Regions from separate parts of the Undibacterium sp. KW1 genome, predicted to be linked through region 2. Evidence: predicted binding sites of a transcription regulator. Region 2 holds the regulator's gene; the other holds the start of a gene.

The links. The regulator NrdR, encoded in region 2, represses ribonucleotide reductase genes. The targets are predictions, from matches to a motif close to CACNANATNTNGTG.
Region 1: UNDKW_RS04275 (ribonucleoside-diphosphate reductase subunit alpha) is a predicted target of NrdR. The motif match lies at 7,179-7,192, and genes of this name have one in related genera.

Annotation. Positions count from the first base shown of each region.
Region 1 covers NZ_AP018439.1:940,908-957,569, forward strand. Annotated here, with positions in the region: gene UNDKW_RS04245 (ATP-binding protein) at 1-884, shown strand, start outside; gene UNDKW_RS04250 (sigma-54-dependent transcriptional regulator) at 930-2,288, shown strand; gene UNDKW_RS04255 (inner membrane protein YpjD) at 2,358-3,167, shown strand; gene UNDKW_RS04260 (PP0621 family protein) at 3,164-3,415, shown strand; gene UNDKW_RS04265 (PAS domain-containing sensor histidine kinase) at 3,439-5,199, shown strand; gene UNDKW_RS04270 (sigma-54 dependent transcriptional regulator) at 5,196-6,650, shown strand; gene UNDKW_RS04275 (ribonucleoside-diphosphate reductase subunit alpha) at 7,442-10,357, shown strand; gene UNDKW_RS04280 (ribonucleotide-diphosphate reductase subunit beta) at 10,437-11,606, shown strand; gene UNDKW_RS31060 (hypothetical protein) at 12,269-13,039, opposite strand; gene UNDKW_RS04290 (YggT family protein) at 13,320-13,844, shown strand; gene UNDKW_RS04295 (LacI family DNA-binding transcriptional regulator) at 14,003-15,013, opposite strand; gene UNDKW_RS04300 (amidohydrolase family protein) at 15,138-16,415, shown strand; gene hemL (glutamate-1-semialdehyde 2,1-aminomutase) at 16,486-16,662, opposite strand, start outside.
Region 2 covers NZ_AP018439.1:1,553,883-1,570,544, reverse strand. Annotated here, with positions in the region: gene UNDKW_RS06930 (ExbD/TolR family protein) at 1-203, opposite strand, end outside; gene tolQ (protein TolQ) at 220-915, opposite strand; gene ybgC (tol-pal system-associated acyl-CoA thioesterase) at 975-1,385, opposite strand; gene UNDKW_RS06915 (SDR family NAD(P)-dependent oxidoreductase) at 1,515-2,267, opposite strand; ZMP/ZTP riboswitch at 2,466-2,602, shown strand; gene glyA (serine hydroxymethyltransferase) at 2,692-3,942, shown strand; gene nrdR (transcriptional regulator NrdR) at 4,083-4,535, shown strand; gene UNDKW_RS06900 (type IV pilin protein) at 4,554-5,003, opposite strand; gene UNDKW_RS06895 (pilus assembly protein) at 5,021-8,512, opposite strand; gene UNDKW_RS06890 (PilX N-terminal domain-containing pilus assembly protein) at 8,665-9,258, opposite strand; gene UNDKW_RS06885 (PilW family protein) at 9,255-10,205, opposite strand; gene pilV (type IV pilus modification protein PilV) at 10,217-10,753, opposite strand; gene UNDKW_RS06875 (GspH/FimT family protein) at 10,768-11,136, opposite strand; gene UNDKW_RS06870 (Tfp pilus assembly protein FimT/FimU) at 11,136-11,351, opposite strand; gene UNDKW_RS06865 (IS110 family transposase) at 12,299-13,339, opposite strand; rRNA gene rrf (5S ribosomal RNA) at 13,673-13,785, opposite strand; rRNA gene UNDKW_RS06855 (23S ribosomal RNA) at 14,030-16,662, opposite strand, start outside.

The DNA of each region.
Region 1 (16,662 bases), 610 kb from region 2:
AGCGCCGCCGGAGGCTGGAAGAGGGACGGCTGGCGCAACGTGCTCTCAAGAAAGCAGCAGATGAACTGGAGCTGCATATCGCCGAGCGCACCCGGCAATTGACGCAGGCGAATGCAGAACTTGAAAGCCGCTACCTGACACTCAAGCAGACTGAAAACCTGCTGCGCTCTACTCAGAATGAAATGGTGCAGGCTGGCAAACTGGCCATGCTGGGCCAGATGGCCACCGGCATCACCCATGAATTGAACCAGCCACTGACCGCAATACGCGCTTTTGCCGATAACGCCATCACTTTCATGAACCGTGGCAAGGCTGAGCAGGCTTTGGCGAATCTGGTGCATATCAGCCACGCCAGCGAACGCATGGGCAGCATCATTGCCCAGCTCAAGGGTTTTGCCCGGAAGAGCCCTAACGCGATTGCCGAAGTCGATGTGCAGACAGCCATTCAGTCCGCGGTCAGTTTGTTGCGCAGCGAAACTGACAGGCGCGGTGTCAAATTGAGTGTGCATGTAGATGAACCCGCCCGGGTACTTGGTGATACCGTCAGGATAGAGCAAGTCCTGATCAACCTGATACGCAATGCACTGGACGCGGTAGAAAACAGCCCGGTCAGGGAAGTCGATGTCAGACTCAGTAACGCGCAGGGCACGGCAAGAATCACGATCGCCGACACCGGTACCGGCATACCCGATCATGTGGCCGGTCATTTGTTTGAGCCATTTTTCACCACCAAGGAAATTGGCCAGGGATTGGGGCTGGGACTGGCGATTTCGTCTTCCATCGTGCAGGCCATGAATGGCAGCCTGGTGGCTGATAACCGCCCGGATGGCGGTGCTGAATTCACAGTCTGTATCCCGCTGGCTGATCAGGCGAGTACAAGTTAGTACCGCTGATCGCGTATGACTGTATACATAGTGTAAGGAAACAGTATGACTCAAATGCTCGCTATATTAATAGAGGATGAGCAGGCAGTGCGCTTGGCGACGACCCAGACGCTGGAGCTCGGTGGTTTTGAAGTGCAGGCCTGCGCCAGTGCTGAACTGGCCGATGCCTATATCAAGGCAGACTATGCTGGCATTGTCGTCACCGATGTGCGCTTGCCCGGCAAGTCTGGCCTCGACGTGCTGGAAAAAGTACGCGGCATCGATGCCGAACTGCCCGTCATCATCATCACCGGCCATGGCGATGTCAGTATGGCGGTAGAAGCTATGCGCCACGGTGCTTATGATTTTTTGGAAAAACCATTTGCGGCGGAGCGCCTGCTCGATGCCTGCCTGCGTGCCCAGGAAAAGCGGCGGCTGGTCATGGAAAACCGCAAGCTCAAATTATCCTGGTTGAATCATGCGGCCACACCAGACTTGATAGGCCAAAGTCCGCAAATAGAAAAAGTCAGGAAATTCATACAAAGCATAGGCCCGACACAGGTTGATGTATTGATCAACGGCGCGACCGGCTCCGGCAAGGAAGTGGTGGCGCGACAATTGCATCTGGCCAGTGGCTGCAAAGGCGAGTTTGTCGCCATCAATTGCGGTGCCTTGCCAGAGTCTGTCTTTGAGAGCGAAATCTTTGGTCATGAAGCTGGTGCTTTCACCAGCGCGCAGAAACGACGTATAGGCAAACTGGAGTACGCGCAAGGTGGTACGGTATTTCTTGATGAAATTGAAAGTATGCCACTGAACCTGCAAATCAAATTGCTCAGGGTCTTGCAAGAGCGCAGCCTTGAAAGACTGGGCGGCAATCAATCTATTGCACTGGATTGCCGCATCATCGCGGCTACCAAAACAGACTTGCTGAAACTGAGCATGCAAGGGCAGTTCCGTGAAGACTTGTATTACCGCCTCAGTGTCGTCACCATGCATTTGCCCAAACTGAATGACAGGCGGGAAGATATTCCCTTGTTGCTCTCGTATTTTGTACAGAGAGCCTCCCTGCGTTATCAGAAGCAGGTGCCGGCCTGGTCTGCCGCACAAATGCAATTATGGATGCAGGCAGACTGGCAGGGTAATGTACGTGAGTTGCGCAATTTCGCCGATCAACTGGTGCTGGGTGTGGCTGAATTTGCCGATCTGCCTGCGCCGCAAATTGGCCAGGTCCAGATAGCGACTGCTTGCAGCCTGCCGGAAAAGCTGGATGTGTATGAAGCCAGCCTGATCCAGGCTGCACTGGATAAGAGCGCCAACAACGTGGCCGCCGCCGCTGAAGCACTGGGCATCCCCAAGAAAACCCTGTACGACAAGATAAAAAAATATCAAAAAACCTTGTCATCAATCAATCCGGTGGCAAGTTAGGGGGTACTTGCGGAAGTCGCTGAACATGCATAATCCGACTTTTCATGCGACTTGGTGTAAACTTGTCCCATGCAAATCTATCTATCATTCCTTGCCGCTGCTTTATATATATTGAGCATAGTCCTGCCCGGGCGCTGGCTGACGCTGTCAAATGCCGTCAGTGCACTGGCCTGGCTGACACATGGCATGGCTTTGTGGCTGACGATTTTCCCTGATCACGCGCTCAGGGTGGGCTTTGCCGTCATGTTGTCCGCCGCGCTATGGGTATCCGTGTTTGTCTGCTGGCTGGAAAATCGCAACGCCTCCCTTGATGGCTTGCGCTTGTTACTGATGCCCAATGCCGCGTTGATGGCTGTCTTGCCCAGTTTTTTTCCAGGCAGCCTGATTGCCCTGGCTGGCAAGACTGCCATGTTTCCCTGGCATGTCGTGGTCGCCATGCTGGCCTATAGCACGCTGACGATAGCGGCCTTTCATGCGGTCGTCATGACAGTACAAGACAAGCATCTGCATCAATTGCGTGCGGTAAAAAATGTGGAATGGCTCAATACCCTGATAGACAGGCTGCCTGCCTTGCTGACCATGGAAAAAATACTGTTCCGTTTTGTCCTGTTTGGTTTTGTTTTGCTCACACTCACAGTCTTGTCAGGTGTGATATTTTCAGAGCAGGTTTTGGGCGTAGCTTTTAAATGGGATCACAAGACCCTGCTGTCTCTCCTGTCCTGGCTCTTGTTTGCCATTTTGCTGACAGGACGTTACTGGCGTGGCTGGCGTGGTAAAACTGTCTTGAGTTTCACGCTCTCAGGATTTATCACCTTGCTGCTGGCTTATGTAGGCAGCCGTTTTGTGCTGGAAGTCTTGTTACACAGGAGCCTGTCATGAGGTTACTGTTCTGGCTGGGGCTGGTGATGCTGGTGATTCTGGCCCTGAAGAAAAAAATACAGCCCCCTGCTGCCGGATCTGGCAATCCTGAACAACCGCTGGAGCCAGGAAATGCCGGTTCACAGCATGCCGGATCGGCTGAGACCATGGTTTGCTGCGCCCATTGCCAGATTTATTTACCCGCATCAGAAGCCGTGCAGCGCGCCGGACAGGTTTACTGCAGCCAAGAACATGCTGATCTTGCATGAGCTTGCCAGCCGACAGGACGTCAATGTCTGAAGCATACCACGACGTGTCCGAACCTTCGCATTCGTTCTGGCGCTCGCTGCAAACGCTGAATGCCTCGCGCATCGTGGTGGCTGGCAGCTTGCTGATCTTGCTGAGTTTGCGCAGTGGCAAAGATATCTGGACCAGCGAGCCCTTATTCGGGCGTGACATAGGCCTGATCTATCTGTCGGTGGCGATAGGCTTTGTGGTGCTCAAGCAATTGTATCCCCGCCGTTTCATGTGGCAACTGACAACCCAGATACTGCTCGACATCATCATCATTTCCATCATGTACTTGGCTGGCGGGGGGAATAAAAGTGGCTTGGGGATTCTGTTTTTGTTCCCACTGGCAGGTGCCGCCATATTGAGCCCCCTGGTCTGGTCATTTTTCTTTGCTTCCGTTGTCGTACTTTTCTTGTTGGGCGAGAGCTTATACCGCTATTTGCAATTGGAAGACGGCACATTGTTGTCGCAGGCTGGTCTGTTTGGGGCCGCTTATTTCGCAGTTGTGTCCGTGGTCAATCGGCTGGCACATAACCTGATTAATCAGGAGCAACTGGCGGTGCAGCGCGGCAATGCGCTGGCCATACAGCAATCCATCAACCAATTGGTGATTTCAGATATGGGTGATGGTATTCTGGTTCTGGATCATGATGGTTGTATATTTGAAATTAATCCGGCAGCTACCCGCATGCTGAGTGGTAATCTGAGCAAAGAAATGATAGGCATAGAATTGGCGAGTATCTCAGCTTTACGCCCGATTGTTGAAGCCCTTAGCAATATGCAAGCTCGCCCTGCTTTGCCGGACCGTCGTAAAGAAGAAATCTCCTTTGTATCAATACGATGTTATCTCGACGATCCCAAGCCGGAACTCGGGGAAATAGCAGCCGATACCGCGACGAGGGAGCGCTTCGAGCGCGAGCGCCCACATTTTGTGACGCACCTTAAGTTGCGCTTTGTTGCCATCAAAGCGGTTAACGTAGGTGGTTTCAGGGAGCGCAATGGCGGTTATACGATTATTTTCATGCAGGATGTGTCTGATATAGAAAATCAGGCGCAGCAACTGAAGCTGGCATCAATGGGGCGCCTTACCGCAAGTATCGCTCATGAAGTGCGTAATCCCCTGTCGTCGATTTCTTATGCAGCCTCGTTGCTAAATGAAGACCTTGGGCATCCCGGACAGGAAAACAAGCAGGCAAAGCGTTTGCTGAAGATTGTTGATGACAATGTAGCACGCCTGAACCAGCTCATAGAAGATATCCTGAAGCTCTCACGCAAGGCGCAATCGGATGTGGAACCATATCTGGTGATGGACCAGATTGAAGAAATGGTCAGGGATTTTATAGAAACACGTAACTTGCCCACTGATTTTATTGCGGTATTGAAAAACGAAAACTTCCTCGTCAACTTTGACCCCAGTCATTTGCGCGAAGTCGTCTTGAATCTTTTGTCGAATGCCATACGTTACGCCAGTGGGCAAACAGCCAGTATCAAACTGTTTGCCTGTATTAACAGTAGTGGCCGACAAGAGTTGCATATACAAGATGATGGACCGGCGATTCCGTATGAAGTGAGGTCGCACTTGTTTGAGCCGTTTTACACTACTTCACGTATGGGCACTGGTCTGGGCTTGTATATGGCAAGGGAGTTGTGTTTGAATAACCATGCCTTGCTTGACTATGAATACCGGGTTGAAGAAAACGAAGCAGGCAAGACAGAGCCCAGTGGGCGTTTTGTAATTAATTTCTCTGGATACAGTGCATGAGTATGATGGAAGCTGCGGCCTGTCCCCGCATCCTGGTAGTGGATGATGAGGCGCACCTGCGTGAGTTGCTGGAGATTACCCTGATCAAAATGGGGCTGGATGTCGATAGCGCAGAAACCCTGGCACTGGCCCGCGCTCACCTGAGCAAGCGTAGCTATGCACTGGTACTGACCGATATGCGTCTGCCTGACGGATCGGGCATGGAACTGGTACAGGAGGTAAATAGCCTCTATAAGAGCACACCTATTGCCGTGATCACCGCTTTTGGCAGTGCTGACAATGCCGTGGTTGCCTTGAAGGCCGGTGCTTTCGACTATGTTTCCAAGCCAGTGGCGCTTGACCAGTTGCGCAAGCTCGTCAGGTCGGCCCTGCAAACCAATGAGGTTCAAAAAGTACAACTGGCGACTCCGGAAAAACTGAATGTCCCCGCCAATTCTTTCATGATAGGCCAGTCGCAAGGCATGCAAGAGGTCAGGGCGCAGATCAGCCGCCTTGCACGCAGCATGGCACCGGTCATTATTACTGGCGAATCTGGTAGCGGCAAGGAGTTGGCGGCGCGCGAAATACACAGCAGCAGCGCCAGGGCCGACAAGCCTTTTATCGCCGTCAATTGCGGGGCAATTCCCGAGACCTTGATGGAAGCTGAATTCTTTGGTTACAGAAAAGGTGCATTTACTGGTGCCGCTGATGACAGGGATGGTTTTTTTCAGGCTGCCAACGGTGGCACCCTGATGCTTGATGAAGTGGCTGACCTGCCTTTGCCCATGCAAGTCAAGTTACTGCGTGCCATACAGGAAAGGCGCGTGCGCAAGGTTGGTGCCACGGTCGAAGAGGCAGTTGATGTGCGCATTATCAGTGCGACCCACCAGAACCTGGCGATCTGTGTAGAAGAGGGGCGCTTCCGGCAAGACCTGTATTACCGCCTGAATGTCATTGAATTGCACTTGCCACCTCTGCGCGAAAGACTGGAGGATATAGTCGAGCTGTCGCGCAATATCCTCAAGAAACTGACAGGTAATGATGTTGATATGTCAGTAGAGGCAATTGACGCGTTGATCAGTTATGACTTTCCCGGCAATGTGCGTGAGCTGGAAAACATATTGGAGCGTGCAGTTGCCTTTGCCAATGATGGCTGCATAGAGGTTAGCGACCTGGCCTTGCGCGGAACCAGGAAGTTGCCTGAACTGCCGATAGCACAGCCCGTCCCGACCGCTGTTGTCAATAATCATAGCGATATTGTTCCTGAATTACCCGCTGTTACCGCGCTGGATGTATTCTCTGCTCCAAGTTTGCCTTGCTCGCTGCCCGACTATCTCGAAAGCGTAGAGCGCGAAATGATACGCCGTGCCCTGCAGCAGACCCGTAACAACCGTACCCAGGCGGCAGAATTGCTGGGCGTCAGTTTCCGTCAACTGCGTTACCAGATACAAAAACTGAAGATCCAGGAGTAAATTATTTAGTGGTCTCTTTTAGTCGTGTCTTTTAGTTGCATCTGTTGATGATGGCGATTCTGGTCGCATGCGTCCGGCCAATTGCCTGCTTGTAGTGTGATTGCTGCAAGACCACTATCAGTCTCACTTTCTTGATTCCATTGCCACACCCATTTTGGGAATCATTTGCCAGGTAATACCAGGCTCCGCTACTAGTGAACTGTAACAGCGAAAATCGGAGTGCTTGCCATGCGCGCGGCGATCATGGCTGCGTTGCAAATACTCGCGATAGCCCCGCTATCGCTGTGTTTTGCGTCTTGCCCTGATGCGCCGGGCGCATGTCTTTCACTCTCGATTCCACTGTTACAGTCCACTAGCATGAAATTAAATGTTAGTGCCCGCTCGCAGCGGCACTAACGCATTTCTGTGCTTTGCGAAAGTCAACACCTCGTACACATATTTACAGAAAAAATAATTCAATTAATTAAATAAAAAGCGGTTGCATATCGTCTGAGGCGGCACTAGAATTAGGGCAAATAAAAACTAGCGCACTAGATGTAGTGGTTTTCAGGATTTGTTTGTTTTCTTGCCTTGCTTCAATTTCCCTCACGTTTTGCAATTGAATTAGTGTCTGATGTAAACAAAATAAACCGGATTTGGCGAATGTCGCTTAGTCCGGCTGTTAGCTCTGCTGCACCTTATCTGCTTTTTGTTTAGTCGCTTAGTCATTTGACTGTTTAACCCATGACCTGCAAAGCTTTTGTTTTCCTTGAGCTTTGCAGGCAAAAAATAACACTGCATCCGGAGGATCAATGCACTCTTCTATTGAAATATCCACTTCGTCCAAGCCAGAACTGGAATCGGTTTTGAATGTAGCAGCGACACCTGCTGCAAACAATCTGAATAGTTATAGCGAATATCGCATCATTCGCCGTAATGGTTCCGTGGTTGGTTTCGAGCCATCCAAAATCGCCATCGCCATGACCAAGGCGTTTCTGGCTGTGAATGGTGGGCATGGTGCAGAGTCCGCCAGAATCCGTGAACTGGTAGAACAACTGACAGCCAGCGTGGTTGCTGCTCTGCTGCGCCGCCAGCCAGCCGGTGGCACTTTCCATATAGAAGATGTGCAGGACCAGGTTGAACTGGCGCTGATGCGCTCAGGCGAGCATGATGTTGCCCGCTCTTATGTTTTGTACCGCGCCAAACGCATGGAAGAACGCCGCCGCGTCAATGATGCGCCTGGCCATGCAGAAGCCGCTGTGTCGCAATTGCACGTCATCGTTGACGGCCAGTCCCGTCCACTGGACGTGGCAGAAGTACGCAAGATGATTGCCGCTGCCTGCCTGGGGCTCGACAAGCTGGCTGATCCGGATGCCATCCTGGCTGAGACTTTGAAGAACCTGTACGACGGCGTGCCGGTAGAAGAATTGTACAAATCCGCCATCCTGGCTGCCCGCGCGCTGATGGAAAAAGAACCTGCTTACAGCCAGGTCACTGCACGTCTGCTCTTGCATACAGTCCGTAAAGAAGTGTTTGGCAAAGAAGTGGCGCAACAGGATGCCGCAGCAGAATACCTCGATTACTTTCCCAAGTTCATCAAGAAGGGTATAGAGGCCGATTTGCTGGATGCCAAGCTGGGCCAGTTCGACTTGAAGAAACTGGCAAATGCCCTGGTTGCTGACCGTGATCTGCAATTTGGTTATATTGGTCTGCAAACTTTGTATGACCGTTACTTCCTGCACGTACGCGGTACCCGCATAGAAATGCCTCAGGCTTTCTACATGCGTGTCGCGATGGGCTTGTCCCTGAATGAAATTGATCGCGAATCCCGCGCCATAGAATTTTACAATCTGCTGTCCAGCTTTGACTTCATGAGCTCGACACCGACCCTGTTCAATTCTGGTACACAACGCTCACAGCTGTCCTCCTGCTACCTGACCACAGTTGCCGATGACCTTGATGGCATCTATGAAGCCATCAAGGAAAACGCCCTGCTGGCAAAATATGCCGGTGGCCTCGGTAATGACTGGACACCAGTACGTTCGCTCGGCGCACATATTAAAGGCACCAATGGCAAATCCCAGGGTGTTGTGCCTTTCCTCAAAGTTGTCAATGACACGGCAGTCGCTGTTAACCAGGGCGGTAAACGCAAAGGCGCAGTGTGCGCCTACCTGGAAACCTGGCACATGGATATCGAAGAATTCCTCGACCTGCGCAAAAACACAGGCGATGATCGCCGCCGTACGCATGACATGAATACCTCGAACTGGATTCCTGACCTGTTCATGAAGCGCGTCATGGAAAAAGGCGACTGGACTTTGTTCTCCCCATCCGATGTACCTGATCTGCATGATAAATTTGGTAAGGCTTTCGAACAGGCTTATGTCGCCTATGAAGCAAAAGCAGCCAAGGGCGAACTGACTCTGTCCAAAAAAATCCCGGCGCTGGACCTGTGGCGCAAGATGCTGTCCATGCTGTTTGAAACTGGTCATCCATGGATCACCTTTAAAGATCCTTGCAATATCCGCTCGCCACAACAGCACGTAGGCGTGGTCCATAGTTCCAATTTGTGTACAGAAATTACCCTGAACACCAACGACAGTGAGATCGCGGTATGTAATCTCGGTTCGGTCAACATGCCTGCCCACATGAAAGACGGCAAGCTGGATCACATTAAATTACAAAAAACTGTGCGTACAGCGATGCGTATGCTGGATAACGTCATCGACATCAACTACTATGCAGTGAAGAAGGCGCGCGATTCCAATCTGCGTCACCGCCCTGTCGGTATGGGCATCATGGGTTTCCAGGATTGCCTGCACATGATGCGTATCCCTTATGCATCGATGGATGCTGTACAGTTCGCTGATACTTCCATGGAAGCCGTCTGCTATTACGCTTATTGGGCATCGACGGAACTGGCTGAGGAACGTGGTCGTTACAGTTCTTACCCTGGCTCTTTGTGGGACCGTGGCATCCTGCCGCAAGATTCCCTGAAGATGCTGGCCGAAGAACGCGGTGGTTATCTGGAAGCTGACTTCTCGGAAACCATGGACTGGTACCCACTGCGTGACCGCATCAAGAAATTTGGCATGCGCAATTCCAATTGCGTGGCGATTGCGCCGACTGCAACAATTTCTAACATTATTGGCGTGGCCGCCTGTATCGAACCGACTTACCAAAACCTGTATGTGAAGTCGAATTTGTCAGGCGAGTTTACCGAGATCAATGAACACTTGGTGCGCGATCTGAAAGAGCGCGGCATGTGGGATGAAGTCATGATCGCTGACCTGAAATACTTTGACGGCAGCCTGGCCCGTATCGACCGCATCCCGGAAGATTTGCGTGCTTTGTATGCAACTGCATTTGAAATTAGCCCATCCTGGCTGGTTGAGGCAGCTGCGCGTCGTCAAAAGTGGATAGATCAGGCACAGTCCCTGAACATCTATATGGCAGGCGCATCCGGCAAGAAACTGGATGAGACTTACAAGCTGGCCTGGTTGCGTGGTTTGAAAACCACTTACTACCTGCGCACCATAGGCGCAACACACACTGAAAAATCCACCAGTAAAACCGGTGCATTGAATGCGGTGGCAGTGGACGGTAATGGTGGTGGTTATGCTGCAGCACCTGCTGGCATCAGTGCTGCAGCACAGGAAACGGATGGTCCGGCCTGCATGTTGCGTCCTGGTGATGCCGGTTTCGAAGAATGTGAAGCCTGCCAATAAGACATACAAGTTTGCAGGGAGCAGCATGACTGCTTCCTGTCGTAAGAATAAGCTGTTACAAAAAGTAAGGAAATAAATAATGTTATCTTGGGATGATGAAGTCAAGCCGGCAGCTCCGGCACCACGTCAGGTCACTGGCCAGGATTTGCAGCCTCGTCTGCAGACTCAGGAGGTTGCCCTCAACCCTGCGCTGGTCAGCAAGCCAGTGCCGGTCGCTGCAGAAGATGTGGCCCGCCGCGTGAATGCTGCCGACAAGCGCATCATCAACGGTACGACCGACGTCAATCAACTGGTTCCCTTCAAATATAAATGGGCCTGGGATAAATATCTGGCAGGTTGCGCCAATCACTGGATGCCGCAAGAGATCAATATGCAACGTGATATTGAACTCTGGAAAGACCCAAATGGTCTGACAGAAGATGAGCGCCGTTTGGTAAAACGTAACCTTGGTTTTTTTGTGACCGCCGATTCTCTGGCTGCCAACAATATCGTACTCGGCACCTACCGCCATATCACGGCGCCGGAATGCCGCCAGTACCTGCTGCGCCAGGCATTTGAAGAAGCTATCCATACTCACGCTTATCAATACATCGTTGAATCGCTGGGCCTGGATGAAGCAGAAATCTTCAATGCCTACAATGAAGTCGATTCCATCCGCGACAAAGATCAGTTCCTGATTCCTTTCATTGACGTGCTGACCAATCCTGAATTCAAGACCGGCACCACCGAGGCAGACCAGACTTTGCTCAAGTCTGTGATCGTATTTGCCTGCTTGATGGAAGGCCTGTTTTTCTATGTCGGCTTCACGCAAATTCTGGCGCTTGGCCGTCAAAATAAAATGATGGGCGCGGCTGAACAATATCAATACATCTTGCGCGATGAATCGATGCACTGCAATTTCGGGATCGATTTAATCAATACAATTAAGATGGAAAATCCACATTTGTGGACGCCAGCATTTCGCGATGAAATTAAATCGTTGTTTTTGCGTGCTGTGGAGTTGGAATATCGTTACGCAGAGGATACAATGCCGCGTGGAGTGCTCGGTTTGAATGCGCCTATGTTTAAAGGTTATTTACGCTTCATCGCAAATCGCCGCGCACAACAAATCGGTCTTGAAACGCTGTTCCCTCAGGAAGAAAATCCTTTCCCTTGGATGAGTGAAATGATAGACCTGAAAAAAGAGCGCAACTTTTTTGAGACACGTGTGATTGAGTATCAAACTGGCGGAGCCCTCAACTGGGAATAAGCTGAACAAGCGATCGCCAGAATCCAGGTCAGGGATTGCTGATCAAGTAGTGCGGGTAGTTTGATTGAAGTTTTGATGTGATGTTGAATTTGGGGAGGGAGACCCCAGATGGCAAACACAGACACAAAGAAATCATCAAATCAGAAAAACGCCGCAAGCTGACAGCGTCCCTCAGGATTGCTCAGATTTGCACAAGATGTAAAACGCGAGAGGCCTCACCAAACTGAATGGACAGTCATAGACAACATTGTTTTGAACTGTTAGTGCCGCAATACCTGGCTACACTGGGTATTGTGGCTATTGGTTTTTGTATTTCGCAAAAGAATACCGGCGTCTGCAATTAATGCAGGCGTTTTTGGGTTTGCCGCCAGGCGAGGAGCCGGCGTGGAACCTGTTTATGATCTGTAGCGAGCGGTCGTCAGCGGGGTAAAGAGCAGCGCAAAAAGCGGAATGTACTCAAGTACATGAGCATTTTGAGCAGCGCATGAGCCCCGATCACGTCCGCGCAGTAAGATCATAAGCAGGTTCTAAAGCAAACCAGGATGGCTGAAGTGCCCCATCAATAGAGGGGATGGAGCAGTTCGGCCGGTGCAGAATTCATTAGCGCAAACAGCGATCATGTTTGTGCCGATGAATAATCCGCTTGAAGGGATCGAGCGGATTTAATTTTTATCTGATTTTTTCCATCTCAATCGAAGGAGAAACAAAATGGCAACAGCACCACAACCGTCCCCGGACGAACCAGCAGCAGCGAAGAAGCCTGCTGCAAAAAAAGCAGCTGCTAAAACAGCAAAACCAGCTGCAAAAAAAGCAGCCGCCAAGCCAGCAGCTAAAGCTGCAGCAAAACCGGCAGCCAAGGCAGCAGCTAAACCTGCAGCAGCTAAAAAAGCAGCCGCCAAGCCAGCAGCTAAAGCTGCAGCAAAACCAGCAGCCAAGGCAACTAAGGCCGCAGCTAAACCAGCAGCTAAAGCAACTAAAGCAGCAGCTAAGCCAGCGGCTAAAGCAGCGAAACCAGCAGCCAAGGCAGCTAAGCCAGTAGCGAAAAAAGCAGCGGCCAAGCCAGCAGCAAAAGCGACTAAGGCAGCAGCTAAACCAGCAGCAAAAGCTACCAAGGCAGCGGCTAAACCAGCAGCTAAAAAAGCAGCAGCTAAGCCAGCAGCGAAAAAAGCAGCGGCCAAGCCAGCAGCAAAAGCGACTAAGGCAGCAGCTAAACCAGCAGCCAAGGCAGCCAAGCCAGTAGCGAAGAAAGCAGCAGCTAAGCCAGCAGCAAAAGCGACTAAGGCAGCAGCTAAGCCAGCGGCGAAAAAAGCAGCAGCTAAACCAGCAGCCAAAGCGACTAAGGCAGCAGCTAAGCCAGCAGCTAAAGCAACCAAGGCAGCAGCTAAACCAGCAGCAAAAAAAGCGGCAGCTAAACCAGCAGCCAAAGCAGCCAAGCCAGCAGCAAAAGCTGCAGCTAAGCCAGCAGCCGCTAAACCAGCCGCAGCGAAGCCAGCAGCAAAAAAAGCGGCGGCTAAGCCAGCCGCTAAAAAGGCCGCTCCAGCAAAACCAGCGACACCTGATGCAAAAACAGTTGTAAGTCCAAATGCAGCATGGCCTTTCCCAACTGGTAATCGCCCAGCATAATCTTTGATATGCTTGGTGGCCTGGTTTTATTCAGGCACAATACCCACTGTCTGATTCGTCATGCAGTGGGTTTTTTTTTAAGGATGTGCCGTGTTATTGAATAATTTAATTTATGTCATCAAAGCCGTCACAGGTGTATTTGCCGGCTTTTTATTACTGCGTTTCTGGATGCAGGCACAACGCATACGGCCACCTGCCTCGCTGGCGCAGGCTATTTTTAAATTGACTGACTGGCTGGTACATCCTATCCGCCGCGTGATTCCCGGTTTTGCGGGCTATGACTGGGCAACACTGATAGGTGCCTTGCTGGTTGCTCTGGCGACGGCGGGCTTTATCGTATGGCTGGTATTACCTGTATTCATGGTTGAACAGGTTTTCATCATGGCAGGCATCATGATGGCGCAATGGATCATTTACGAGATCATGGCCTTGCTGCTGCTGGAGGTATTGTTTAGCTGGGTCAACCCAAGCGCGCCTTTCGCGCCTTTTGTGCGGGCCTTGAACGAGCCCTTTCTGAAACCAGTGAGGAAACTCATCCCTGCCATCGGCGGCCTGGATTTTTCCCCGATGATTATTTTGATCTTGTTGCAGGTCTTGATTAACTCTATCTCCTGAGTCTGGAGAAATAAATTCCAAGGATGAAGTTCTAAAAAACAGCTACCAGTAACCAGGTTCCAAAAACCTGGTTACTGAACCTTGATTTTAGGTACCTTGTTTAGACGCCTGATTTCAGACACTTATTTGGATACTTATTGGGATATTTATTTAGATACTCACTCAGCGCTGGATACGCTGGCAGTGGATTGCCGTATCACCAGTTGCGACTTCAGCATTTCCCGCCTCAATGGCGCCTCAGGATCAACAATACGGTTGACCAGTATCTGTGCTGTCAGATTACCGATGGCCTGCTTGGGCTGGGCTATCGTCGTCAATGGCGGCGTACTGAACGAGGCCAAGGCAATATCATCGTAACCGATGACAGACAAGGCTTCCGGTATTTTGATGCCGGCTTCATTGGCGGCGCGTATACCACCTATCGCCATCAAATCATTGCTGGCAAAAATCGCTGTAGGCCTTTGTGGTAAGGCGAGCAATTGCTGGAAAGCGTTAAAGCCACCCTGGCTGGTAAAGTCAGCATGGATCAGGTATTCGTTGTTGAATTCCAGACCTGCTTCCTGTAAGGCACGGCGGTAGCCGGTGACACGGTCACCACTGGGCAGCAAAATGTCTGGGCCAGCAACGCAGGCAATGTGCTTATGGCCCAGCCCTATCAGATAACGGGTTGCTTCATAACCACCCTGTTCATGGTCAGCTTCAATAAAGTCAGCCACCACACCCGACACTTCTCTATCCACCAATACCTTGGGTATGCCTTCGTCTGCCAGCAATTGTGTCAGTTCTTCATCTGAACCAGAAGACACCAGGATCAGGCCATCGATACGTTTTTCCATCAGCACGCGGATGTAGGCCGCCTGCTTCTTTGGATCATCGTAGGAATTGCACAGGATAATGTTATAGCCCAGCTTGAATGAAGCGTCTTCTATCCCTTGTATGATTTCGGCAAAATAGGGATTGGAATTATTCGGTATCATCATACCCAGGGTATGGGTGCGGTCGTTCTTGAGGCTGCGGGCAACAGCGCTGGGGATGTAGCGCAATTCCTGGATCACGGCCAGCACACGTTCGCGTGCATCTTCGCTGACGACACGGGTATTATTGATGACGTGAGAAACCGTGGTCGTTGAAACCCGGGCTTTCTCTGCGACTTGCTTCATTGTTGCCATAAGATTCCTGCCTTTCTGTGCCAAGATTATGACGCAGGATGAGGTTCATGGCGCATATTTTCTGTAATAACTATGTACTAATCCATTTGCTAATCGATGCACTAATCATAGAGAGAGATTTCTGATGAACGATCTTGTCATACGCAATGCCAGTTTGCCAGATGGTCGCAAGGGTATTGATATCGCCATCCAGGGTGGCCGCATCAGCGCCGTTGATGTGGCTTTGCCCGTCAGCGCGGCAGAAGAAATCAATGCTAATGGTAATCTGGTGACACCGCCATTTGTCGATGCCCATTTCCACATGGATGCGGTGCTCAGCTATGGTTTGCCACGGGTTAACCAGTCTGGCACTTTGCTCGAAGGCATAGCCTTGTGGGGTGAACTGAAACCCATGCTGACACAAGAAGCGCTGGTCGAGCGCGCCATGCGTTATTGCGACTGGGCAGTGGGACGGGGTTTGCTGGCAGTGCGCTCGCATGTCGATGTCTGCGATGACCGTTTGCTGGCGGTGGAGGCCTTGCTGGAAGTGAAACACCGCGTTGCCCCTTATCTGGATTTGCAACTGGTGGCCTTTCCGCAAGACGGTATCTTGCGCAGCGCAACAGCTATGGATAATCTCAAGCGTTCTATCGCCATGGGTGTCGATGTGGTCGGCGGCATACCGCATTTTGAGCGCACCATGGCCGATGGTGCAGAATCGGTACGGCTGCTGTGTGAATTCGCCGCCGACAAAGGCCTGCGCGTGGATATGCATTGCGATGAGTCGGACGATCCCTTGTCGCGCCATATAGAAACCCTGGCGTATCACACCCACAGACTGGGCATGCAGGGCAGGGTAGCAGGTTCTCATCTGACCTCCATGCATTCCATGGACAATTACTATGTCAGTAAATTATTACCATTGATACGTGAAGCAGGCGTGGCTGCCATCGCCAATCCCCTGATTAATATTACTTTGCAAGGCCGCCACGATACTTATCCCAAGCGCCGTGGTATGACCCGCGTGCCCGAGATGCTGGCTGCGGGTATAGAAGTCGCCTTCGGCCACGACTGTGTGATGGACCCCTGGTATAGCCTGGGCTCTGGTGACATGCTTGAAGTCGCGCAGATGGGCCTGCATGTGGCGCAGATGACAGGGCAGGATGCGATGCGCCAGTGCTTCCAGGCAGTGACCGCCGCGCCTGCACGCATATTGGGCCTGGAGGGATACGGACTGGAAGTGGGGTGCAATGCCGATCTGGTAATACTTGATGCCAGCGACCCAGTGGAGGCAATACGCTTGCGCGCCACCCGCACCCACGTGCTGCGCCGCGGCAAAATCATCAGCCAGACGCCAGTGCCACATGCGAATTTGAATTTGCCAGGACGGCCAGGGCAGGTGGATTTCAGGTCAAAAAACTGAAGCTACTAATATAGGGAGCTAAAGCACAGATACAGGCAGCGTGCCACTGCACGCTGCCTTACTATATAGATCAGAGTTGTGCGAAAGCTTTTTCAGCCGCAGCAATCGTATCGGCAATGATGGCATCATCATGTTGCGCAGACACAAAGCCCGCTTCAAAAGCAGATGGCGCCAGATAAACGCCCTGGTCCAGCATCAGGTGGAAGAAACGGTTGAATCTTTCCTTGTCGCTGGCCATCATGGCAGT
Region 2 (16,662 bases):
GCATCGGGCCGCAAGGTGATTTCTATATAATCAGATGGCGGCTGGGTAGATTGCCCGGCAGTAGGCAGGTTGATGACGCTGGGATTGGTCATCGGTGCGCACACCATGAAAATCACCAGCAACACCAGCATCACGTCGATATACGGCACAACGTTGATCTCTGCCTTGAATTTGCGTTTACGTTCGCCACGCAGGGTACTCATGCTATCTCACTCTGCCTTAGCGTGACTGACGCTGGAGAATGTTGGAGAATTCCTCGATAAAGGTTTCAAAGCGTATCGCCAGTCTATCGATATCGTGGGAGTAACGGTTATAGGCCAGCACGGCAGGTATAGCAGCAAACAAGCCTATCGCAGTAGCAATCAGGGCTTCAGCAATACCAGGAGCGACGGCAGCCAGTGTCGCCTGCTGCACATTCGCCAGACCACGGAAAGAATTCATGATGCCCCAGACCGTGCCGAACAGACCTATATAAGGCGAGACCGAGCCGACGGACGCAAGAAAGGACAGGTGTGATTCCAGCAAATCCATCTCGCGCTGGTAAGACGCACGCATGGCACGACGCGCGCCATCGAGCATGGCGGTGGCATCCAGCGTGGTTTTATTGGCTGTCTTTACCTTGTGATATTCGCTCATGCCGGCTTCAAAGATGCGTTCGAGCGCACCGCTAGTGTCGCGGCCAGTACGACGGCTATTGGTCGCCGCTGCATACAGATCAACCAGATTGCCACCAGACCAGAAATTGCGTTCAAACTCTTCAGTTTGTCCACGCGCTTTTTTGATGGCGAACATTTTACTGAAGATATAAGTCCAGCTCGTCAGTGACACGCCTAGCAGCAATGCCATGACCAGTTGCACCAGAATAGAGGCATTCGTGATCAGACTTAAAAATGAAAGGTCTTGGGTAACAGTCATATTGAATCAATTCAAAAACAAAACACCGGGCAATGTTGCCGCCCTAAAATAAAATAATTTCAGCCAGCATCTCTGTCTATCTGTGCCAGCACGTCAGCAGGAATTGCCGCCGGTCTGACCTCAGTCTTGCTGACACAAGCAACCTTGATCTTGCCTGAGGCCAGCAAACGCTGGCCACACCAGGCTTCTTGTACAAACTGTACAGACGCCCTGCCCAGCTTTTCGACCACGACGGTGAGTCTTAGTTCATCATCCAGCCTCGCGGGTGCATGATACTCGACTGCAGTGGCTTTGACGACAAACATCAGGCCATGCTCATCTGCCATTTGCTGTTGATTGACGCCTGCCGCCCTGAGCCACTCGGTACGGGCACGCTCAAAAAACTTCAGGTAATTCGCATAAAAAACGATGCCACCGGTATCAGTATCTTCATAGTAGACCCTGACCGGCCATACAAATTCTGTTTTCATAGTATAAACTTTACCAGCTATTCAGTGCGCATATTTACTCTTTGTCACTCAAAGGAGCTACTGCTGCCATCAATTTGGCAGCAGGCAGAGCAAATTTACATCTCAGCAAAGCCTGAGACCTGATGAAAATCAAGCAGTATTGCGCTTGATGACCAGCGGCCCATAGCCCTGGCAAGTAGGCATCATTTCTATGTGATTGATATTCACATGCGCAGGCAAAGTAGCGATCCAGTAGGCTGTTTCAGCGATATCGATGGCTGTCAGCGGTACGGTGCCCTCATAGACCTTGGCTGCCGCATCATCATTGCCACGGAAGCGCACATTGGAAAATTCAGTACCACCACATAGGCCAGGAGCAATATTGGTTGCACGAACACCTGTACCAACCAGATCAGCACGCAAATTGCGGGTGAACTGATCGACAAAAGCCTTGGTCGCGCCATAAACATTGCCACCTGGATAAGGTGTTTCACCAGCCACCGAACCTATATTGATGACCGTACCACTGCCACGTGCCACCATGTCTGGCAGGATGGCCCTGGTAACTGTCACCAGGCCCTTGGTATTGGTGTCTATCATGGTATCCCATTCATCCTGGGACGCCAGGTGGGCAGGCTCTGTACCTAGGGCCAAACCAGCATTATTGACCAGCACATCAATATTTTTCCATTCGGCACTTAATCCAGCCAAAGCCTGTTTGATGGAATCTTTGCTGGTCACATCCAGCGTGACTGGCAACAAGGCAGCGCCTAGCTCTGCTTGCAAGGCGTCCAGCCTGTCTTTGCGGCGTGCTGCAGCAATGACTTTATGGCCTTCGCGGACAAATTTGCGTGCCATTTCTTCACCAAAACCTGAACTTGCGCCTGTAATCAAGACGATCATGCTGAATTCCTTCAATTTTTGTGGGTAATTTGCCTAGCTGACGTTTGCAGCTCTGAAGCATACTATTTTAAGTGGTTTTGCCATCCAATATCGGGAAGCTAAAAATTTCAAGGCAATACTTGTGTGAAAATTAATTTTTGCCATACCACTGCTGGCACTTGCCCATTCAAACGCCATCACGTAAAATCCTTGCACCATTTCATCTCACGTGACTGGCGAAGTGGCCATATCTGCCCTGTTAGACGGGCAAGCATCCTGGCCCAAGATGGAGATCCATCGGGAAGCGTGAGATTTCGGAGTCTATCTGACTCCAGCCGTGCGCCTGGGTAGCCTGATGGTAAAAGCAATGAGGCTGCCCCTATCCGTTTCAGACACCTCATTAACAACAATCATTGTTTATTAACAGGAATAATCAGGAACCGCCATGTTTGCAAAAAATCATACCCTCGCCAACGTAGATCCAGAACTGTTTGCTACGATACAAAAAGAAAATGTCCGTCAACAAGAGCATATCGAGTTGATCGCCTCTGAAAACTATTGTTCCCCTGCCGTCATGGAAGCCCAGGGCTCCCAGTTGACCAACAAATATGCTGAAGGCTATCCAGGCAAGCGCTACTACGGTGGTTGCGAGCATGTGGATGTGGTCGAGCAACTGGCGATTGACCGTCTGAAGCAATTGTTCAATGCCAATTTCGCCAATGTGCAGCCTAATTCTGGCTCACAAGCCAACCAGGGCGTGTTCTTTGCCTTGTTGAACCCAGGCGACACCATCATGGGCATGAGCCTGGCTGAAGGTGGTCACCTGACCCACGGCATGCCTTTGAATATGTCTGGCAAATGGTTCAATGTCGTCTCTTATGGCCTCAATGCACAAGAAGATATAGACTACGATGCCATGGAAAAACTGGCGCGTGAAACCAAGCCTAAACTGATCATCGCCGGTGCTTCCGCATTTGCGCTGCGCATCGACTTTGAGCGCTTCTCCAAGATCGCCAAAGAAATCGGCGCTTACTTCATGGTGGACATGGCCCACTATGCTGGCTTGATCGCTGCTGGTGTGTATCCTAACCCAGTACCTTTTGCAGACGTCGTCACCTCCACTACCCACAAGAGCCTGCGCGGCCCACGTGGCGGTATCATTTTGACGAATGATGAAGCGATCGCCAAGAAGATCAATTCTGCGATTTTCCCAGGTCTGCAAGGTGGCCCGCTGATGCATGTGATCGCTGGTAAGGCAGTTGCCTTCAAAGAGGCACTTACACCAGAATTTAAGGCTTACCAAGAACAAGTCGTCAAGAATGCTGCTGCGCTGGCAAATACCCTGACTGAACGCGGCCTGCGTATCGTTTCTGGCCGTACAGAATCCCACGTGATGCTGGTGGATTTGCGTCCTAAAAACCTGACAGGTAAAGAAGCCGAAGCCATCCTGGGCTCTGCCCACATGACTTGCAACAAGAACGGTATCCCGAACGACCCACAAAAACCGATGATCACTTCCGGCATCCGCCTTGGCAGCCCGGCTTTCACTACCCGTGGTTTCAAGGAAGAGCAAGCAGTTAAAGTGGGTAACCTGATTGCGGACGTACTCGACAATCCGCATGATGCAGCAACGATAGAACGCGTGAAAGCTGAAGTCAAACAATTGACAGATGCATTCCCGGTTTATCAAGCGTAATGATTCATCAAGCTTAAGAGATTCAACCAAAGCAGGGCTTAAGTATCAGGCAGTACAATAAAAAGCCACTCGCTTGAGTGGCTTTTTTGTATCATCGAATTATAAAATCAATTATAAAAACCAATGGAGCACCATACGCCATGAAATGCCCTTTTTGCCACCTCGATGACACCCAGGTCATCGACACCCGAGTTTCAGAAGAAGGCAATGTCATACGCCGCCGCCGCCGTTGTGCCGACTGTGACAAACGTTTTACCACCTATGAGCGTATAGAACTGGTGATGCCTGTGATCGTCAAGAAAAACGGCAGCCGCACAGAATATGAAACCGCCAAACTGCGCGCCAGCCTGATGCTGGCATTGCGCAAGCGTCCGGTATCTGCCGAAGCAGTCGAGACAGCAATACAAAGAATAGAAGAAAAATTATTGTCCAGCGGAGAGCGCGAAGTCATGTCCGGCCACCTGGGTGAACTGGTCATGCGCGAATTGAAGCGCCTCGACAAAATCGCCTACATCCGCTTCGCTTCTGTGTATAAAAGCTTTGAAGATGTATCCGAGTTTGCCGAGGCGATACAAGAGGTCAGGAAGAGCTAAAGCTCCTCCTGATTTTTATTACTTGGTCCAGCAGGTATCGACAGATAAAGTATTGCCCACATTCGACCTTGCACCACTTTCATTGATCGCATAAGTGCCACAGCCATCTGCGGCCATCCTGCCACCGGCTCGCGGTACAGCACGAACGCTAAAAGTAGTCGCCGTTGGTGCTATCGTGAAACTGATGTCATAGTCAATATTACTGCCCGTAGCACCTACCGGGCTCACCAGCATAGGCAGGGCAACCGGGGTGTTGTCACGCATCTTGTCATAACGATCGTTCGCAGTCATGAAGCTCTGCATGAATTGCACATTTTGCGTTAGAACAGAACGCGCATCCGCACGTCGGCTCCGCCTGACATTATCGGTATATGCAGGGACAGAGATTGCGGCCAATATCCCCAAAATAACGACCACAATCAATATCTCTATCAGAGTAAAGCCAGCTTCCGATTTCTTAATTAACACTTGAGCACCTCTATGATTTAATCAGTACGCAATATCTGCTTCCAGATACGTCTGGTAGGGTTGTAACTTGGAGCAATAGCTGAAGCATTTGTTCCATTACCGGATAAACCTGCACCAGATGATACCGGTTGATAAATAATTGCCGACGAACCATTTTTCAGCAACGTAGATCCAAAGGTCAAACCACCCTGCTTACCAGCAATAATCGCATCTGCAGAAGTCACTTTATTATCGCCATTCGTATCAAACGTAGGGTAAGGGAAAACATTACCGTTCATGGCATTCAAAATAAATGTTGTTGATTTACCGTCTGAAGAACAAGTATCTACAGCACTGGCTGGAATAATAGTGGTGAACACTATCTCATCAAAGAACATTTGCGGATCAATGGTCAGACGTTCACCTGTACTCAAGTTCAAATTCATATACCAGCCACGTTTACTTGTCCAGTCAATCGTTTCATTACTGACTGTATAAGCATTGGAACCAGACCAGCTCAAGGTTCGTTTTTGCAGGGCAGACTGACTACTTGAGATAGCAGTTGGAGAACTGACACCAGATGCACCAGTTTGATCCCACACGCCATACAAAGATTGAACGTCAGTATTCAAAGCATCTTCCGTTTCGTAAATTTTCCCTGTGCCAAACAGCAACATCATTCCACCATTACTATGTGGAATCATATCAGGCTGGACTGTGATTGGCTGTGCAACACCACCAATTTTTGCCTGAAATAAAGGTGTGCCAGAAAATGCAATCGTAGTGCCTGAACTCTTTACATCAAATTTCCACAAATTACCCAGCAAATCACCAGCAAAAATGGCTTTAATAGTTGCATCAGAGCCAACAATCAATTTTGGCGTAGCCAGTCCATTAGGTGTAGTTGCATTTCCCACACCAGTATCTATTTTGGTCACCACGCCATCACTCAGGCGAATGATGAACAACATGGCCTTTTTGGAATTGCTTTCATAGCCGTTCCCCAAGATGGCAACCCAATCACCATTAGGCATCCGTCCGATTTGGGGAGTACCAATGGTGTATCCTAATTCAGGCTGTGTTGTAGAGTTAATTTCCCACAAAATCTTGCCTTCATTAAAGCTAGGGCGAGTAGGCACTGTGACATCCATGGCGTAAACAGCTCTGCCACCAGCACCAGTCGTCCCAACCAAAGCTGTTTTCCAGCCACCATCATAATAATCACCTACTGTAGGCGTACCATCAACATAAAATCTGTGCCCATAGGTTGTGCGTGACAGCAATGGCAAATTGCTCATAACGGCTTTTGGAATATAAGCAAACTCCTCTACACCTGTGGTTCCATTAATCGCATGCAACATGCCATCGTTTGCCCCTATGTATACCATAGGGGTACGATTGTACTTACTCAACAAATAGGCACCATAAGTGCCTTTGCCAGGCGTGCCAGTTGGCATATAACTATAGCCACTGTCATCACCTGCTTTGACGTATTGAGGAGCAGAGTTTACAAAATCACCAAATGGAACCGTACGCGGACGAAGACGGTTCAAATCCGGGCCGCCGATGATGTAATCGACTATATTGGTTCCAGTGACGGTGGTTGCCGGATAAGTAGCTGCCTCTGTATCAAAATAAGCCTTGTCTGTAGGTGCAAGATTGGAGTAACTAAAGACTTTACCTTTTATTGCCGAATCGATATAGGTAAATACATTATTTTGCCTGGTGGAGAAAACAGGAGTCGTCGCAGTCCAGCCAGTCCCTGTAATGACGCCGTTATCATCCAACAATCTTTGCACCAGTTGACCTGACCAGTCAGACGTGCGGTAAGTCGAAGTAAAGATACTACTACCTGCGCGCACGGTATTACTGGAAGTACCTACTGCAGCAGCATCGCCGACACGCTCTGCTATCGTGTTCAAAGAAGAATCAAGTGCTGCGGCAAACTCCGTAGGATTGGATGCACTAAAGTACTTGCCACGGGAATTAACAGCGGCATGCCACAAATCGTCAATCTGATTGATAGAGCCATCTGGCCAGACCTTGGCACCACTCGTCAAGGCGGGCAAATCAGTGCTTGGATCCAGCGTGCCTTTGACACCCAAACCCACTGTGAACTGCGTCAGATGTTGCCAAAAAGCTGGGTCAGCCGATGTGGTTGGTACATTTTTCTTCGCTGCCGGCCAATCTGTGCGCAAATCATTTGCCCAATAATAAAAGGCTATATCTGCCAGCGTATCGCTAAAAGTATCGGTGTACGGTTTAGCGGGTGTGTATTGATAAGTTGTTCCATCTGGCCTGGTGATTGTTGGGCCATTGGTACCATCATAGTTACCATTGCGCCCACCTCCAGCAGCCGTACCGTTCCAATAGCCATCAGTCATTAAGATATTATAATTTTGGCGGCAAGTTAATTGCGTTGAGGCCAACCCGACACCGGAAGTCGTCTGCCATGGACCAGTAATTGACGTGTCTTTGAAATATTGACCAACCTCATCAACAGCCTTGCGCAATGGAGTACCCGCAGCTGGCATTCTCTGCTTGTACAAAGTATTCAAGAAATTGGTTTTATTAGCGGCACTGAAGTCATTTGAGACCTTGTTAATAACAGTGCCAGTAGTATTAATGGTACCAAATCCAACGCGGATCGTAGAATTTTGCTTGGAAAAAGCCTGGCCACTGCCGCCGCGCGCGGTCAGGATACGGGACCGATGATATTGGAACCAGTTGGCAAAATTCTGCAACTCTTCAGGTATTGTACATGCCGAACCAGCGCAGTCTGTACGTGCTGCCGCTTTCGCAGGAAAAACTGTTCCAGTCCTGATTTCATAACGATCAAAGCAAGCCAGCGTGGACTGGTTGCATCCTAGGGTGCCTTTATATACATAATAAAGGGCTGGGAAAATCGTTCTGCCATTAGTGTTGTACGATGTAGCGTCATCAGCCAGCCATCCATAAGCGCCGTTGGCATAAGTCTGATTAACTGACAAATTAATTGCATTGGTATTTGTTCCACCACTTGGTGCAACAGGGTTATAGAGCGCTGATAAGGGGTTGGCAGGTGCCATCAGGCCACCATTAGGATCCGCCCAAGGCTGATACAAAATCTTGGGATCGTAGTACGCCTTGTTGACGTCTGACGAACGCCAACGCGCGACTGTAATATTATGATTAAACCCAACAACAATACTGTGACCAATATCATAATCGCCTGCGCCGCCAACGTTATACACATTGGCTGGCTTGGGAAACACATTGGTCACCCAGCAATTACCACCGCAACCATCAATATAGTTATCATAGCCCTTACCCGTAACGTCACCACTACCCGTTCTGGCGATATTATCTGGCATCATTTCCCACATCATGGAGCCAGAATCATCGAGGGTATAAAATATATTAGGTGGCACATTGGGCTTCACCAGTGGTGGAGCATTTGATATTGTTGCGTATGCCAAGCTCGGCGCAATTAACTGCCCAATTAAAGAGCCGATCAAACACACGGTTAGCGGTTTATTTATTTTCTTCATGGTCTTCCCCTGAATGTTCATTCTTCTGCTGCCAGTTGCCATCTACCACACCATTGAATCTATAGTGATCAAATTTATTGAGACTAAAACATCAATGTTTGGCAAAAGGGCCCGCAGAGTAAATTGACGCGATATGCATCACAAAATGCCACTTATGTTGCGGAACCGATATATAAAGTCACTTGCAACCAGATCACTGAAAGGTTTGTACTCCCTTCTCCTCTGGCAGTAATCACATAGTTAGTCTGGTGTTGCAGGTCATTGGTACCTTCATTTGATCCGCTCGCCGAAAATACGGGATCGTTCTCAGGATGTGCTGGATCCTTAACCTTAGGTATAAACCATGCTTCTATCATGCATTCTGGCTGATTAGCCACATTTGGAACAGTGTTTGCCGGTAAGCGAAAACCTTTAGTTGCCCAGTTTGCCTTGGTTGCCCAGAGTACCGGAGGAGGATTATCATCGGTGGTCTGCACATATAAATTGATGGGAATATTATTCACAGTCCTGTCCAGACCAGCTGGCAACACACTACCTTTATTGGTGAGCTCAAAATCTCTTTGACAATATCGCAAAGCAGTTTCTGCAGCTTGGAATGCCAAGTTTTGCTCCCTTATACTACGAGCAAATCGCTCTTCCTGAGTAGCACGTCTCACCGCAGTAATCGCCAGCATCGTCAGGACCATCAGAAAAATCATGGAAGTCAGCATCACAAATCCACGTTGCGATGAGTAATTTCTTATCATAAGGTTCTCCCATTCGTGCGGCCACGCAAAGAAATGACACTAGAAAAAGCTGCATATAATCTTTTGTCAGTTGCAGTGACAAGATTGCCGCTACAGTCACGATATTTTTGTGCTGTTGGCGTAATGTTATCGTTAGCAGATCGCATCACTAGACAAACCCTCGCAGAAAGAACTTTAAAGAAGCGGTTCGTCATAAGTGCCCTGGTTTCAGCGGGCACCGTTAATGGATCCTTAACTTGATAGTCTGGCATGGGTACAGTCGTTGCTACATCTGTCAACTGCGCCGCAGTATAAAAGCCATCAACAGATTGATTATCATCCTGATCGTAACCATAGGTTACTTTCATATCGACAACGTTATCTGCTATAGGTTGCCCAGGTAAAACATTGGTTGCACCAGGTACCGTGCCGCCATTCCCTGCACAATAGAGCTCCCTGCGCCCTGTTACAGGATTTAGCTGAACATAAAAGCGATTTTCAACAATCGCAGGCACTGTTGTAACCGCCTGCCCCAAACAATCTGCCGGAACACCACCGCTGGAATTTGAATTGAGGCCATCAATCACATACCGGATCAGAAATGAGTCGGGGTTGGTACCACCGGCGCACACAGGGGGAACGGCAGTAGCTGAAGAGAAGCCCCCTGTACACCCTTCGATCGCCTGGCCTGCCCCCGTATAATTAGTAAAACCACCGCCAGCAATCAAAGAAGGCGACCCGTTTGTCAGTTGTCCATATCCTGCCATTCTTATATTGAATGCCAAAGTAGCCAAAGCCAGGCGGCCATCTTCTTCCATGAGCGCTTTGTCATCGGTTACCCTGTACGTCTGTGTATTGGTCACATACAAAGTACTAACAGCCAACATGATAATTAAACCAATTGCAAGGGAGATCATCAACTCCACTAAAGTCCGGCCTTGCTGATCGCGTAAATTCGTCATTTTCATATTTACCTCAGTTATGGCGAAAACCTGACAGTGAAACAACGCACACCTATACCAGGTGCCGGAGCGGTAGCCGTAGGGCATGCTGGGTCAACAATAGTCAGGTTAGCTTCCTTCCACATCACGACAACATCGTACCCTGTCGGTGCGACTGGCACGATATACCCCGCACCATCTGTCAGGCGATTTGATAAGCCTCTCAGCCAGTCATTGATATCGATAGCAGCAACCTCAGCAGGAGTGCAACGGGGACCGCCGCAAGTCGGCATGGCAGGCAAGCTTGTAACCGTCGTCGCATAGGCTGTCGTGTAAGTGTATGATGCTGCGCCAGTGACAGAATTTTTGACACCCTGACCATTTGCACGCATGCGCTCACTCAAATCATATGCGGCCTGAGTAGCCTCGGTGCGTTGATTGGCAACTTTTAAGTACCGCATCGTGTTTGCCTGCAAACTGGCGACGCCCAGCAAACCAATTGCAATGATAATGATCGTCACAACAATCTCCACCATCGACGCACCGGCCTGCTTGTTCAATATATGTTGTTTCATGACGCTCTCAATTCTCAATTACAGGCAGCGGTTTTTGAAACCATTATCCGCCCCCCAATGCCGACGCATACATAACGGTTCCGAGTTACATCTGGGTCATTACCTTTCACGTAAAATTGCACTGCCCCTCCCATATTTTGCCCTGTCGCATTAAAAGTCAGCGCCTGTACATTTGGATTTGGAACAACAGAGCCTTCAGTAAAAGCCCGCATGGTTGCAGGTTGAACGAACAACAAACTATCGCCAGCATTAAATTGCCCGTCAATGTTTGCATCCTTGAAGGCAATCCAGCCACCTGCCCAGCCAGTATTGCCTAGTGCATTGCTCGCCACAGCAGAACATGCCGGTATCGCAGCTTCTGGGTTATCGCTCTTGCAGATCACTACACCGCCCCCCGCTCACGTGCAATAGTCTTTACCAGAAGCAGATCATGCAACAGTGAATCTGTCGTAGTCCTTACACGGCCACCACTGAGCATGTTCCTGAACTGGGGTACTGCAAATACTGAAATAATGCCGATAATGGCAACAACAATCATCACTTCAATAATTGTGTACCCGCTTTGCCGCTCAGATCGGTTTTGATGTTTGTTGGTCATTTTTGTCACCTTAGTTTCAGACATGATATGCGTAATTGCATCCTGGAATCAAAAGCTAGTCGATTAACGGTATGCTTAAACTGATGAGTGGATATTGAAAATCGTATCCATAGTACAGGAGGCATCAGTTTATACCTCGCGAGTTCGCTTTTTGAGCTTTGACTTTAGATCACCAGCTTGCGCAGTGGTGGTTTCAACATGTCAACCTCTACCTGAGTTACAGCGATGAGTTGATAGTTTCACATAAATTTATCACAACGAATGCTCAAAATACGCCCCAATTTAGTGACTGGACAAGTGCATATCCTGAAGCGGACGCCTCCGTTAATCCACGAACGCCGCTGGGCTCTTGCCTGCGCTGGAGCGACGATGTTAAGTTTTCACGTTGAAACACGCGCATGCGGATGCAAAGATTTGAGCGACAGCGTCAACAATGGTAGCGATGCTGGCAGCCAGTCGCACAGGTTGTAAGAGAGCCAGCCTCAAATTCGTCGCTCCAGCGCAGGCTGGAGCCCAGTGTCGTTGGTCGATGAACCGTGCCGGTGATCAAGAGGGGGAATAAGTGATCAGACGGCTGGTGCGCACGGCGCATACATGGACGCCCCCCATTTGCAAGAGCATTTTCAAATTAAACCTGACATAGTCGATTGCAGCCATACATTCGGTCTTTATTGCAGCCGCTTGATGACTGCTGACGCATGATGAAATACGCTGATGGTCGCTCAATCACCCTATCGTGCTGATCGCACAGTGCGCCGAACGAGCTATTGACCATCCCGGTCTGACCTGTCCTGTCTTCATTTGAGTTTGCCCAAACAATCGGTGGTGTGCTCCGTTTCTTTGTCTTTGCTGCTATTTTTCCTGCTACTGCATGACGTTTTTACTTCACCTGGCTTCCTGCCTCGCCCCTGCTTTGTGGTTGCTACTGTTCTTTCAAACCGTGCTGATCATGTGCAGACGTCGTTGGTCTGCGCATGATCAGCACGGAATACTTCTCCGCTCTGCAGCATCGCCCAGATCCTCCTGGCATTCTTGGCTGCCAGAGCGCACACGGCGATGTTGTGTCCCCGCCTTTTGGCCAGTTTTACGACCCAGTCTTCGGCATAGGCCGGTTTGTTGATCCTGGCCTGCAAGACGGACCTGGCCCCATGGACGAGGAGTTTGCGTACATAACCATTGCCTCGCTTGCTGAGCCCCAGCAGAACTTGTTTGCCACCACTGCTGTGTTCCCTCGGTGTCAGCCCCAGGGCATTGGCAAACTTGCGTCCTTCTGTAAAGTTCTCTGCCCGTCCAAAGCTGCCGATGATGGCGGTGGCGGTGAGGACGCCTACGCCGGGGATGGTTTCTATCAGTTTGCAGGCGGGATTGCTTTGCAGTACTTGTTTGATCTGTTTCTCTACTTGACCAATTCTTTCTTCTAACTCACTGAGATACTGCAGTAACTCATCGACCAGGCCGTTGAGTATGCCGAGCATGCCGCGGCTTTGCTCTTGCCAGAGGGCGACTTCACGGCGCAGGTGGCGCAGGCCGGGAGTGAGTATCTGACCAAACTCAGCGAGCAGGCCCCGTATCTGGTTGGCGGTCGCAGTACGGTGTTTGACCCAGGCTTCTCTTACTCTGTGCAGGGCTTGTATCTGTTGTTCTTCACGGCTGCGTATCGTCACTCTCTGGATACTTTCTCTTACTGCTGCTTCTGCGATACCTGCGGCATCTCTGGCATCGGTCTTGTTTCCTTGTACAAAGCCTTTGACGTACTGGGGTGCCATCAGTTTGACATCATGCCCAAGTGACTGGATCTGCCGCGCCCATTCGTGAGCTCCTCCGCAGGCTTCCATGCCTACCAGGCACGGTGGCTGTGATGCAAAGAATCCCATGACTTCGCTACGCTTGAGTTTCTTCGACAGCAGCTTCTTGCCTCGGGCATTGGCACCATGAACTTGAAAAATACTCTTTGCCAAATCCAGCCCAATTACGGTAATCTTTTCCATGACGCTTCCCTTCTGTTAAGTAGTTTGTCGAAACTCTACTTTGGCACATCACGATGCCGTTTGGGAGGGGGGCGTCCATTTCATTACCCTACTGCGGTAGTGGAGCTATATAGTCCAAAGAATGAAATAAAAAAAACCAAAGACACAGAGTAAAAGTAGAGATTTCTCTTCGTTTTTTGCTGCTTTTGCCTTTCTCAGTGCCCCTCTGTGTCTCCGTGCCTCTGTGTTGAGAGGTCTTGACGTAGTTTTTGTTTGCTACGGCCCGATGCATTTCCGTTCGCGCAAAAGCAAAACCCCCACACAATAGCTTGTGTGGGGGTATGCGGAATAAAAGCCTGACGATAACCTACTTTCACACTGGTTGCAGCACTATCATTGGCGCGTAATCGTTTCACGGTCCTGTTCGGGATGGGAAGGGGTGGTACCGATTAGCTATGGTCATCAGGCATAACTTGTTGATTCGTTGATCGCTACGTTGTTTTGTAGCTGGCAACAAATCCAATTCAGAAGAAGTTAAGTAGAGTGTGCGATCTTATTCGCACTAATCAAATTTGTTTTGTTACCCCAAGCGAGACCATCGCTTGAGGTAGTGGTTGTGACTGCTGTCGAACTTGCCTGCTGTTTCCACAGCTAGCACATTTCGCAAACACTTCACAATACTTGTCGTAGCCTATTACCTGCTAAGGTTATAGGGACAAGCCTTACGGGCAATTAGTACTGGTTAGCTTAATGCATTACTGCACTTCCACACCCAGCCTATCAACGTCCTGGTCTCGAACGACCCTTTAAAGAGATCAAGTCTCTGGGAAGTCTCATCTTAAGGCGAGTTTCCCGCTTAGATGCTTTCAGCGGTTATCTCTTCCGAACATAGCTACTCGGCAATGCCACTGGCGTGACAACCGATACACCAGAGGTTCGTCCACTCCGGTCCTCTCGTACTAGGAGCAGCCCCCTTCAAACTTCCAACGCCCACGGCAGATAGGGACCAAACTGTCTCACGACGTTTTAAACCCAGCTCACGTACCACTTTAAATGGCGAACAGCCATACCCTTGGGACCGGCTACAGCCCCAGGATGTGATGAGCCGACATCGAGGTGCCAAACTCCCCCGTCGATATGAACTCTTGGGAGGAATCAGCCTGTTATCCCCAGAGTACCTTTTATCCGTTGAGCGATGGCCCTTCCATACAGAACCACCGGATCACTATGTCCTACTTTCGTACCTGCTCGACTTGTCAGTCTCGCAGTTAAGCACGCTTATGCCATTGCACTATTAGCACGATGTCCGACCGTACCTAGCGTACCTTCGAACTCCTCCGTTACACTTTGGGAGGAGACCGCCCCAGTCAAACTGCCTACCATGCACTGTCCCCGACCCGGATAACGGGCCAAGGTTAGAACCTCAAATAAACCAGGGTGGTATTTCAAGGATGGCTCCACGCAAACTGGCGTCCACGCTTCAAAGCCTCCCACCTATCCTACACAGATCGATTCAAAGTCCAATGCAAAGCTACAGTAAAGGTTCATGGGGTCTTTCCGTCTAGCCGCGGGTAGATTGCATCATCACAAACATTTCAACTTCGCTGAGTCTCGGGAGGAGACAGTGTGGCCATCGTTACGCCATTCGTGCAGGTCGGAACTTACCCGACAAGGAATTTCGCTACCTTAGGACCGTTATAGTTACGGCCGCCGTTTACTGGGACTTCAATCAAGAGCTTGCACCCCATCATTTAATCTTCCAGCACCGGGCAGGCGTCACACCCTATACGTCCACTTTCGTGTTTGCAGAGTGCTGTGTTTTTATTAAACAGTCGCAGCCACCAGTTTATTGCAACCCCTTCGTCCTTCTGCCGCAGGGCAGTCAAACTACAAGGGCGTACCTTATCCCGAAGTTACGGTACCAATTTGCCGAGTTCCTTCTCCCGAGTTCTCTCAAGCGCCTTAGAATACTCATCTCGCCCACCTGTGTCGGTTTGCGGTACGGTCTCGTATGACTGAAGCTTAGAGGCTTTTCTTGGAACCACTTCCGATTGCTTCGTGAATTAATTCACTCGTCTCAACCCCTTGAATTACGCTGCCGGATTTGCCTAACAGCCTTCTCCAGGTTAAAAACCGACTATTCCAACAGTCGGACAACCTTCCGCGATCCGTCCCCCATCGCATCATACGACGGTGCAGGAATATTAACCTGCTTCCCATCAGCTACGCATCTCTGCCTCGCCTTAGGGGCCGACTCACCCTGCTCCGATGAACGTTGAACAGGAAACCTTGGGCTTACGGCGTGGAGGCTTTTCACCCCCATTATCGCTACTCATGTCAGCATTCGCACTTCTGATACCTCCAGCAACCTTTACAAGTCACCTTCGCAGGCTTACAGAACGCTCTCCTACCATATCCATAAGGATATCCGCAGCTTCGGTGTATAGCTTAGCCCCGTTACATCTTCCGCGCAGGACGACTCGATCAGTGAGCTATTACGCTTTCTTTAAAGGGTGGCTGCTTCTAAGCCAACCTCCTGACTGTTTTAGCCTTCCCACTTCGTTTTCCACTTAGCTATACTTTGGGACCTTAGCTGGCGGTCTGGGTTGTTTCCCTCTTGACACCGGACGTTAGCACCCGATGTCTGTCTCCCAAGCTCGCACTCAACGGTATTCGGAGTTTGCAATGGTTTGGTAAGTCGCGATGACCCCCTAGCCATAACAGTGCTCTACCCCCGTCGGTGATACTTGAGGCACTACCTAAATAGTTTTCGGAGAGAACCAGCTATTTCCAAGTTTGTTTAGCCTTTCACCCCTACCCACAGCTCATCCCCTAATTTTTCAACATTAGTGGGTTCGGTCCTCCAGTGCGTGTTACCGCACCTTCAACCTGGCCATGAGTAGATCACTTGGTTTCGGGTCTACACCCAGCGACTGATTCGCCCTATTCGGACTCGATTTCTCTACGGCTTCCCTATGCGGTTAACCTTGCCACTGAATGTAAGTCGCTGACCCATTATACAAAAGGTACGCAGTCACGGAACAAGTCCGCTCCTACTGTTTGTATGCACACGGTTTCAGGTTCTATTTCACTCCCCTCCCGGGGTTCTTTTCGCCTTTCCCTCACGGTACTGGTTCACTATCGGTCGATATCGAGTATTTAGCCTTGGAGGATGGTCCCCCCATGTTCAGACAGGATTTCTCGTGTCCCGCCCTACTTGTCGCAAACTTAGTTCCACACCGATGATTTCATATACGGGGCTATCACCCTCTATGGCCGGAGTTTCCAATCCGTTTTATTATCAAAGATGCTAAATCTTGCAGGCTCTTCCCATTTCGCTCGCC